2 regions of the Micromonospora sp. A3M-1-15 genome follow, and region 2 is predicted to be linked to the other one. Evidence: predicted binding sites of a transcription regulator. Region 2 holds the regulator's gene; the other holds the start of a gene.
The links. The regulator HrcA, encoded in region 2, represses chaperone genes, less so after heat shock. The targets are predictions, from matches to a motif close to GGTTNGCACNCTCNNNNNGAGNGTGCNAACC.
Positions count from the first base shown of each region.

Region 1: groL (chaperonin GroEL) is a predicted target of HrcA. The motif match lies at 2,726-2,756, and genes of this name have one in related genera.

Region 1 is NZ_JANAVK010000003.1:811,359-816,723, forward strand. Features, by position in the region: gene NLX85_RS18945 (septum formation family protein) at 20-928, opposite strand; gene NLX85_RS33730 (bacteriocin immunity protein) at 1,360-1,578, opposite strand; gene NLX85_RS18950 (hypothetical protein) at 1,541-1,810, opposite strand; gene groL (chaperonin GroEL) at 2,854-4,425, shown strand; gene NLX85_RS18960 (BON domain-containing protein) at 4,570-5,241, opposite strand.
Region 2 is NZ_JANAVK010000004.1:68,636-74,000, reverse strand. Features, by position in the region: gene NLX85_RS20765 (16S rRNA (uracil(1498)-N(3))-methyltransferase) at 1-565, opposite strand, end outside; gene dnaJ (molecular chaperone DnaJ) at 567-1,709, opposite strand; gene hrcA (heat-inducible transcriptional repressor HrcA) at 1,783-2,805, opposite strand; gene NLX85_RS20750 (DUF4870 domain-containing protein) at 3,036-3,698, shown strand; gene hemW (radical SAM family heme chaperone HemW) at 3,746-4,969, opposite strand; gene NLX85_RS20740 (enoyl-CoA hydratase-related protein) at 4,989-5,365, shown strand, end outside.

The DNA.
Region 1 (5,365 bases), on a different contig from region 2:
CTCCGCCGGCGCACCGCGTTCAGCGGACTGGCAGCGCCTTCGTGCCACCTCCCTTGATCGAGTGGGTCACCTTCGGACCCCCCGACCAGTAGAAGCAGCGGATCCCCCGGTCACCGCGCGCCCATGCCTCCGCGGCCGGCACCAGGTACGAGGTGCCCGTCCGGTAGCGCAGCACGCCGTCGACCGGGACCTTCGCGTACTGGGCCACGAGGGCCCGGCACTTCGCGTGCACGCCGTCCTCGTCGCGGCCCGCGTCCGCGTACGGGGTGTCGGGCGCCATCCACGAGCCGACGTACTCGAACGTGTGCGGCCGGGCGCAGGCGGTCTGCTCGAAGGCGCCGTACCGGTCCTCGTTCAGGCACCCGAAGGCCAGCGGTGACGGGCCCTTCAGCGCGTCCCGCAGGCTGCCGGTGTGCTGCACGGGGTGGTCGTCCGGATGCCGTTGCGCGGAGCCGCCGTCGGCCGTGTCCAGCTCGAAGACGTCGCACCGGAACCAGCGACTGCCACCCTGCCACCCGCCCGGGGACGGGGGCGCGACCTGCACCGTCAAGCGGGCGCCCCGCCAGTCGCCAGCGACAAACGTGGTCGCCTTCGCGTCGCATTCGGCAAACGCCGGTCGCAGCACCGCCGAGCCCACCGGCGGCGGGGTTTCCCGTTCGGCTACCGCGCCGGTGAACGTGCCCAGGTAAAAGGTCTCCAGCAGGTGCTGCCGCGTGCAGTCGACCGGCTGGTAGCTGGTCAGGTAACTCGACGGGCCGGGAATCACGTGGCAGTCGCCCACCCTCGGGGTGAACTGCACGGCCGCCGCGGCGGGCCGCCAGTCGTCGGTCAGGTCGCCGTCCAACCCGGCCGGCGCTCCGCACCCCGCCATCGCCGTCGCCGTCCCGGCCAGGGCGGCCACCGCCACCCGTACCCGCCACCGTCGCATGTCACCCTCCCCGTCGTGCCGGCGCAGCATATGCCACCCGGAGGCAACGCCAAGCTCCCCGTCCGTCGTGCGACATCCAGCGGAGGCCAGGCGCTGAGAGGGCGCGGGCGGCCCGTGACGACCCCGACGGCGAACCGCTCAGGGGCGGTCCCGGTCTTTCGTCACACCGCATGCTGACCACTCCCGCCCCGCGCAAGACGCTGCAGCCACTTACCTGGCTGCTCCCCACGTGCTTCCCGATCCCCGGCGGGGCGGCCGTAGCGCCCCCGGCACCTAGCGCTCTACTTCGCCGCTTCGCCGCGCTTTCCAAGGTGCAGCACGAGCGTCTTGTCCCTCAGCGAGACCGATGGCCAAGACGGCGGCCATGGGTCGGCGGCACGAGTGCACGCCGGCTCGCCGAGGACAAGCCATCGAGACGGCAAGTGGCGTTGTCACAACGCGATGGGTCGATAGCTCAAGGTGGCGTCGACGATGTCCGCCGGGGACGCATCGGCCAGCTCCGATGGTGGAAAGAAGATCAGACTGCTGACTCGTGGGTGCAGGACGTGGCTGTGCAGCAGGCGAACGTAGTAGTCGGTGCCGTCGTCGGCGCGCTGTATCCGGCGGACGATCTCAATCAGCTCGTCGGGGGTGACGTTCTCGACCTTCAGCGAAGCGGGTCGGGTGCCTCGATCGCAAAGTCCCCGACGTTACGAGACTTCCATAGATGCGGAAGTCGTAGGCGGTGTAGGCGTGGCCGGTGCCGGCGTTGAACGCGGCGATTGCCGAGTCGGCCGACTCGCCGCGCTCCAGCAGCTTTGCGATGGTCGCTTTGGCGGTAGATAGGTCGGCGATGCGTTGCTCCGGGGCCACCGGCGGGCAGAGTTCAGGACGCAGCTCCATCCAGACAATGTCTGTGGACCGACCGGCATAATCTCCTCGGCGCACCGACCGCCCATCAGCAGTGAGCGGAGGCCGTCGCCCGCCTGACACTCGGAGCCAGCATGGCAGACGCCTTCGGATCCGCCGAAGTGGTCACCGTTCAGGAAGCCCTGGTCAAAGGTTTGCCGGTGGGATTCGGATCTCAGCTCACGGGATCCATACCGACGCCACCACAACGGCAACCAAAGCCGTACATCGATGCGGCATGGTCCTCGTGATCAGCGTCGACAGGCCTCAGGTCGACAGCCGGCACCAGCCAGGCGGGAGCAGCGAACCCTGACCACTTCGGTCTTCTCTGGGAGGTCTCGCCGCACCGCTCGACCGCATCACCGCAGGTCAAAGCCCTCGTCCCCATCCGGGTCGGCGTGCACTTCGGGCGCGGTGACCACTTCGCCAACTTGCACCCAATCTGCTCCCACCTGCAAGGCGAGCCCATCCAGTGGTTCCTTACCGCCGCCACCTGCGCACACTCCCCTACCAGGCGACATAGAGTGCTGTCGACTGCTGCGCAAAACCGCTGAGCACTTCGTGTGAAACCGGAACGCTGCACCGCCTCTGACCAGCCAAAACGTGGAACCGCAGGTCGGGACCAGTGCCGTTCAGAGCAGTTCAACGCTGTTGAGTGCAGTTGCGGGCCGTTCAGTGCAACCTGCTGCTCCCAATCTGCTCCCCCGGCCGGCAGATCTACCCGGTTGGCGTTCGGGATCACCCCTGTCTGGGCGCCCAAGTCAGGGCAGATCGGGGTATGTCTCGTCGATGGCGGCCGAGACGGCGACGCCCCGCATCGTCTCGCAGTGGTCGACCGGGTGTTGGGGTGCGACCACGGAGGTTGATCTTCGTGTTCCTTGCACTCTCAGGTGGTGAGTGCTAAACCATAGTTAGCACTCGCCCTGTGCGAGTGCTAGCCGATTGGGATGAGCCCTCTGGTGGGGCGTGCGCGTACGTCATCGCAGGTCGGTCCGATCAGTGCTGCATGTCAGCACGACGAGTAGAGGACGACGCAGATGGCCAAGTTGATCGCATTCGGTGAAGACGCCCGTCGCGGCCTCGAACGTGGCATGAACATCCTCGCCGACACGGTGAAGGTGACGCTGGGCCCCAAGGGCCGCAACGTCGTGCTGGCCAGCAGCTGGGGCGCGCCGACCATCACCAACGACGGTGTCAGCATCGCCAAGAAGATCGAGCTCGACGACCCGTACGAGAAGCTCGGTGCCGAGCTGGTCAAGGAAGTCGCCAAGAAAACCGACGACGTGGCCGGCGACGGCACCACGACGGCGACCGTCCTGGCCCAGGCCCTGGTACGGGAGGGGCTGCGCAACGTCGCCGCGGGCGCGAACCCGATCGCGCTCAAGCGCGGCATCGAGCAGGCCGTGGCCGCGGTGACCGAGGCGTTACGTAACCAGGCCCAGGACGTCGAGACCAGAGCGCAGATCGCGGCCACCGCGTCCATCTCCGCCGCCGACGCAAGCGTCGGTGAACTCATCGCCGAGGCGATGGACAAGGTCGGCAAGGAAGGCGTCATCACCGTCGAGGAGAGCAACACCTTCGGCCTGGAGCTGGAGCTCACCGAGGGCATGCGCTTCGACAAGGGCTACATCTCGCCCTACTTCGTCACCGACACGGAACGGATGGAAGCCGTTCTCGACGACCCGTACCTCCTCATCGTCGAGAACAAGATCTCGAACCTGACCGACCTGCTCCCGATCCTGGAGAAGGTCATGCAGGCGGGCAAGCCGCTGGCCATCGTCGCCGAGGACGTCGAGGCCGAGGCTCTCGCAACCCTGATCGTCAACAAGGTCCGTGGCACCTTCACGTCGCTGGCCGTCAAGGCACCCGGCTTCGGTGACCGCCGCAAGGCCATGCTGGCCGACCTTGCCGTCCTCACCAATGGTCAGGTCGTCAGCGACACCGTAGGTCTCACGCTGGAAAACGTCACCCTCGACATGCTCGGCCGGGCCCGCAAGGTGGTCGCCACCTTGGACGAGACCACCATCGTCGACGGTGCCGGTGACGGGGAGCAGATCGCCGGCCGGGTCGCCCAGCTCCGCGCCGAGATCGACAACAGTGACTCCGACTACGACCGGGAGAAGCTGCAGGAGCGGCTGGCCAAGCTGGCCGGCGGCATCGCGGTGATCAAGGTCGGCGCGGCCACCGAGGTGGAGCTCAAGGAGCGCAAGCACCGCATCGAGGACGCCGTCCGCAACGCCAAGGCCGCCATCGAAGAGGGCCTGCTCCCCGGCGGCGGCGTGGCCTTGGCCAACGCCGCGGTCACGGCGTTCGACAAGCTCGACCTTGCCGGTGACGAGGCCACCGGCGCGATCATCGTGCGGGTCGCGTTGACCGCGCCGCTCAAGCAGATCGCCAGCAACGCCGGCCTTGAGGGCGGCGTGGTGGCAGAGAAGGTCAACTCACTTCCCGCCGGCCACGGCCTCGATGCTGCCACCGGCGAGTACGTCGACATGATCAAAGCGGGTATCGTCGAACCGGCCAAGGTGACCCGTTCCGCGCTGCAGAACGCCGCGTCGATCGCCGCATTGTTCCTGACCACCGAGGTGCTCATCGCCGACAAGCCATAGACGCCCGGCGTCGGCTTGCCGGCCAGCGACGACATTCGGGGCTGTCACAGACCGGAGCCGGCCAGTGCGGCTGCGTGCCGCACTGGCCGGCCCCGTCAAGGGATTGAGCTGTCGTGCCGTCAGGGACGGCGGGTGGATCTGGAATCAGGCGGTGACGGTGAGATGATTCTTGACGCTGGTCACGCCGGAACCTGACCACGACACGTTCTCGGCCTGACGGCGTTCGGCCCACGATCGCACGGACCCGCGCAGCGTCACCTCCGCGCCGTTGACATCAGCCTTGATCTGGTGGGAGTCGAGCTGGGCGTTGCGCAGGATCGCCCCGTCGATCGCGGCTCTCAGATCGTCGGACGCTGGAGTGGCCGCGATCAGCCTGATGGTGTTGGCGACCGCGGTGACGCCCTTGAGGTACATGACCGCGCGTGCCGCGGCCTCCCGCTGGTGCTGCCAGTTGACGGTGCCGGACAGGGTGACCACGTGATCGCGGACCCCTGCCTTGACCGTGTCGGAGGGTACGTCGACCGCCCAGTTGAGCATCTGGTTCGCCGCCTCGGCGATGTCGCTGTCCTTGGCCCCGGACACGCCCGGGTCGCGGACCACGATCTCGTCGGTGACGGCCTGGACGCCGGCTACTCGCATGGCCGCCCGTCTCGCCGTATACCGCTCGGGCAGGCTGCCCACGTCGCCGGAAAGTGTCACCACGCCGCCGTTCGCCAGTACCACGAGATGCGCGGCGTCGATGCTGGAATCAAACAACAGTTCGTCGGTTACGTTGGTCTGCAGGTCCTTGTCGCTCCTCCGGACAGTCTGTGTCATAGGCCAACCATGACCCTCCGACTGTCAGCACGCCAGCCGATTTGGTGCATATTCGAATAAATCTTGAGATTGATTCTCAACTGCATGTGTTTAACAGGTTATGCCGCCTTATTTGGTGCGGCTG
Region 2 (5,365 bases):
CGGCGTCGGGCAGCCCGACCGTGGTCAGCCGCTCCTCGGCCTCCTCGTGCAGGACGAACGCGGCGGCCGCCCCGGCGATCCGGCGGGTCACCGTGGTGGTGGACTCGTCGGGCGTGCCGGCCACCACCGGCAGCCACGGGCGGCGGGCCTGCTTGGCCGCCTCCCGGGCGGTGGCCGCCCACTTCTCCCGGGCCCGTACGCCCCGGTCCCCGCGCCACTGGGTCACCGACCGGGACGCCGCCCAGGGGACGATCTCGTCCACCCCGACCTCGGTCATCGCCTGCACGGCCAGCTCGCCCCGGTCGCCCTTGGCGATGCCCTGCACCACGACGAGCCGCGGGACGGACGCGTCGACGTACCCCCGGGAGGTGACCCGGAGGTCGAGGGTGCCCCGGCCCACGGCGCTGACCACGGCGGCGGCCGTGCCGCCCCGCCCGTCGGCGAGCAGCAGTTCCTCGCCGACGCGCAGCCGTTGCACGGTGGCCGCGTGGTGCCCCTCGGGGCCGTCCAGCGTCAGCGTGTCACCGGTGGGCAGCGCCTCGACCAGGAACAGCGGCGCCGACACCTCAGGCGTGCCCGTTGAAGGCGTCGCGCATCCGCGAGAAGAAGCCGCCCTGCTTGCTCAGCTCGGCGACCTCCTCGCCGCGGGTCTTCGCGAAGTCCCGCAGCATCCGCTCCTGGTCGGCGTCGAGCTTGGTCGGGGTCCGCACGTCGAGGTGGACGTAGAGGTCGCCCCGGCCGGTGCCGCGCAGGTGCGGTACGCCCCGGGCGCGCAGGCGCAGCGTGCTGCCCGGCTGGGTGCCCGCCTTGACGTCGACGGTCTCCTCGCTGTCGAGCGTCTTGATGGTCAGCCGGGTGCCGAGCGCGGCGGCGGTCATCGGCACGGTGACCCGGCAGTGCAGGTCGTCGCCCTTGCGCGAGTAGACGTCGTGGGGCCGCTCGTGGATCTCCACGTAGAGGTCGCCGGCGGTGCCGCCGCCCGGGCCCACCTCGCCCTGCTGGGCCAGCCGGATCCGCATGCCGTCCTCGACGCCCGCCGGGATCTTGACGGTGAGCGACCGGCGGGTGCGCACCCGGCCGTCGCCCGCGCAGGTCGGGCAGGGGTGCGGGATGGTGGTGCCGTAGCCCTGGCAGACCGTGCACGGCCGGGCGGAGACCACCTGGCCGAGGAAGGTCCGCTGCACCGACTGCACCTCGCCCCGGCCGCCGCACGCCTCGCAGGTGGCCAGGTGGGTGCCGGCCGCGGTGCCGGCGCCGGAGCAGGTGGTGCAGAGCACCGCGGTGTCCACGGTGATCGGCGCCTCGACGCCGAACGCCGTCTCGTTCAGGTCCAGCTCCAGCCGCAGTATCGCGTCGGCGCCCGGCCGGGTACGCGGCCGCGGGCCCCGGCTGCCGCCGGCCGCCCCGCCGAAGAAGGCGTCCATGATGTCCTGGAAGCCGACGAACGGGCCGGCGCCGCCCGGACCACCCGGGCCCGCGCCCCCGCCGCCCGGGGCGAGCGGGTCGCCGCCCAGGTCGACGATCTGCCGTTTCCGATCGTCCGAGAGGACCTCGTACGCGGCGTTGATGTCCTTGAACTTCTCCTGTGCCTCCGGGTCCGGATTGACGTCCGGGTGGAACTGCCGCGCCAGCTTGCGGTAGGCGCGCTTGATCTCGTCGTCGGAGGCGTCCCGGCTCACGCCGAGAATGCCGTAGTAGTCCCTGGCCACTGCGTTCGGTGTCCTCATGTTCGTCTCGCGTTGCGCCGGTCGTCGGCCGGAGCCGGCCGTCGGCCGTGACTGGTCAGTTCTGGGCCAGCAGTTCGCCCACGTAGCGTGCCACGGCCCTCACCGTGGCGATGGTGCCGGGGTAGTCCATCCGGGTCGGGCCGAGCACGCCGAGGCCACCCACGATGGTGCTGCCCGGGCCGTACCCGGTGCTGACCACCGAGGCGGCCCGCAGGTTGTCGATCTCGTTCTCGTCGCCGATGAGCACCCGGGTGGTGCTCGGCTCGGCCTCGCCGATCAGCTTGAGCAGCACGACCTCCTCCTCGAGCGCCTCGAGGATCGGCCGCAGCGAGCCCTGGAAGTCGAGCAGGCCGCCCCGGGTGAGGTTGGCCGTGCCGGCCAGGGCGATGCGCTCCTCGTGCCGCTCGACCAGGGTCTCCAGCAGCACGGTGGAGAGCGTGGCCATGGCCGGGCGCAGCTGCGGCGTGGACTCGTCGACCAGGGCCTGCACCAGCGGCGGGGTGTCGGACAGCCGACTGCCGACGAGCTTCTCGTTGACCAGGCGGCGCAGGTCGGTGACGTCCTCGGCCGGGATCGGCCCGGGCATCTCGACCAGCCGCTGCTCGACCCGGCCGGTGTCGGCGATCATCACGACCATCAGCCGGGTGGTGGAGATCGGCACCAGCTCCAGGTGGCGCACCTTGGAGCGGGCGAGGCTCGGGTACTGCACCACGGCGACCTGCCGGGTGAGCTGGGCGAGCAGCCGGACGGTGCGGTGCACCACGTCGTCCAGGTCGACGGCGCCGACCAGGAAGCGCTCGATGGCCCGGCGCTCGGCCGGGCTGAGCGGCTTGACCCGGGAGAGCCGGTCGACGAAGAGCCGGTAGCCGCGGTCGGTGGGCACCCGGCCGGCGCTGGTGTGCGGCTGCCGGATGTAGCCCTCCTCCTCCAGCACCGCCATGTCGTTGCGCACGGTCGCCGGGGAGACACCCAGCTGGTGGCGCTCGACGAGGGCCTTGCTGCCGACCGGCTCCTGCGTGGCGACGTAGTCCTCGACGATCGCGCGCAGCACGGCGAGCTTGCGGTCGTCGAGACCCATCTCCCCACCTCCTGACGCACCTCGTCGCACCGGCGCGGGGCGTCCGCCGGGCGTCTGGCACTCGACTGTAGCGAGTGCCAGTCTACGTCGGCGTGCCCGCCGGCGCGATGATCGGCGACGCACCTCCGGTGCGGCCCGCCGCACATCCGGCCCGCCAGGGCCGAACAGCCGGACATCCCGGGCGATCCCGCTCTGGTGCGCCCTTGCCACCGGGACCTACCGTGACGACCATGACTGAACCTCCTCGCCCTCCCGGAGCGGGGGACTCCGGCGCCCCGCCGCCGGAGGCGACCCCGCCGTCGGCACCGTACGGCTCGTCGGCGGACGAGCCCCCCACCGCACCACTGTCCGGGGCCCCGGCCGGGGGCGGCTATCCCCCGCCCGGTGGCTATCCGCCGCCTCCCGGCGGCCAGCCGCCGTCGGGCGGTTACCCACCCCCGGGCGGCTACCCGCCGCCGGGTGGCTACCCCCCGCCGGGCGGCTACGGCGCGCCGGGCGCCGGCTACCCGGGCGGCGGCGCGTACGGCGCGCCGGCCGGCTACGCCAACAACGACGACAAGACCTGGTCCCTCATCGCGCACTTCGGCGGCCCGGTCGGTGTCGTGGTCGGCGGCAGCCTGCTCGGCTGGGTGGCGCCGCTCATCGCGTTCTCGGTCAAGGGCCAGCAGTCCCCGACCGTGCGCGCGCACGCGGTCGCCGCGCTGAACTTCCAGATCACCTGGGTCATCGCGACGCTGATCAGCTTCGTGCTGGCCGTGGTCACCTGCGGCCTGCTCTTCTTCATCCCGATCATCGTCGCCCTGATCCCGATCATCTTCGGCATCATCGGCGGCGTGAAGGCCACCGAGGGCGTCCTCTACCGCTACCCGATGACCTACACGTTCGTGAAGTGACCGACCCGGCCGGCCCACGGGCCGGCCGGGACCGGCGCGTCACACGCTCAGGGCAGCAGGTCGCGCACGACCGCGTCGGCGAGCAGCCGGCCGCGCAGGGTGAGCACCGCCCGGCCGCTCGCGTAGGCCTCGGCGTCCAGCAGGCCGTCGGCCCGGGCCCGCTCGGCGCCCGCCCGGCCCGCCTCGTCGAGCCCCGACAGGGGCAGCCCGGTGGCGAGCCGCAGCCGCAGCATCACGTCCTCCATGTGCGCCTCGTCCGGCGTGAGCAGCTCCCGGGCCAGACCGGGCGACTCCCCGGCGGCCAGCCGCTGGGCGTACGCCGTCGGGTGCTTGACGTTCCACCAGCGCACCCCGCCGACGTGGCTGTGCGCCCCCGGGCCGAGGCCCCACCAGTCGGCGCCCGTCCAGTAGAGCAGGTTGTGCCGGCACCGGGCCGCCTCGGAGCGGGCCCAGTTGGAGACCTCGTACCAGGAGAAGCCGGCCGCGCCGAGGGCGGCCTCCGCGGCCAGGTAGCGGTCCGCCGCCACGTCGTCACTGGGGTACGGCAGCTCGCCGCGGCGCATCCGGGCGGCCAGCCGGGTGCCGTCCTCCACGATGAGGGCGTACGCGCTGACGTGGTCCACCCCCGCCGCGACCACCTGGTCCAGCGAGGCGGCGAAGTCCTCGGCGCTCTCCCCCGGCGTGCCGTAGATCAGGTCCAGGTTCACGTGGTCGAACCCGGCGTCCCGGGCCTCCAGGGCGGCGGCGGTGGCCCGGCCGGCGCTGTGCTGCCGGTCGAGGATCGCCAGCACCCCGGGCGCCGCGGACTGCATGCCCAGCGAGATCCGGGTGTAGCCGGCGGCCCGCAGGGTCTTGAGCGACTCCGGGCTGACCGTCTCGGGGTTGGCCTCGGTGGTCACCTCGGCGTCGCCGGCCAGCCCCCAGGTGCGGTCGATGCCGTCGAGGATCCGGGCCAGGTCGTCGGCGGGGAGCAGGGTGGGCGTGCCGCCGCCCACGAAGACGGTGTCCACCCGGGGCGGCGGGGTGTCGCCCAGCACCCGGCCGGCGAGGGCCAGCTCGGCCAGCACCGTGTCGGCGTACGTCTCCCGGCTCGCGCCACCGCCCAGCTCGGCCGCCGTGTAGGTGTTGAAGTCGCAGTAGCCGCACCGGCTGGCGCAGAACGGGACGTGCACGTAGACCCCGAAGCCGCGCGCGCCGACGGAGCGGCGGGCGGCAGCGGGCAGCGCCCCGTCGCGCGGGACGGGTTCGCCTTCTGGAAGGACGCCGGGCATGGCCACTAGTGTGCCCGGCATGACCTCTCCGGACGCTCTCGTGCGGGTCGCCACGGCCCGTGGGGTGACCACCCTCACCCTGGACAGCCCGCACAACCGCAACGCGCTCTCCACCCCGCTGATGACCGAGCTGCTGGCCGGGCTGGCCGCGGCCGTCGCCGACGACGCGGTCCGGGCCGTCGTGCTCGACCACACCGGCCCGGTGTTCTGCTCCGGGGCCGACCTGAAGGAGACCGCCGCCGCGTACGCCAGCGGGACCGTGCCGGCCGGGATGCTGGGCGACGTGCTGGTGGCCGTCCGCGAGTGCCCGAAGCCGGTGCTGGCGAAGGTGGCCGGGCCGGCGCGGGCCGGCGGGCTGGGCCTGATCGCCGCCGCTGACCTCGCGATCTGCGCCGA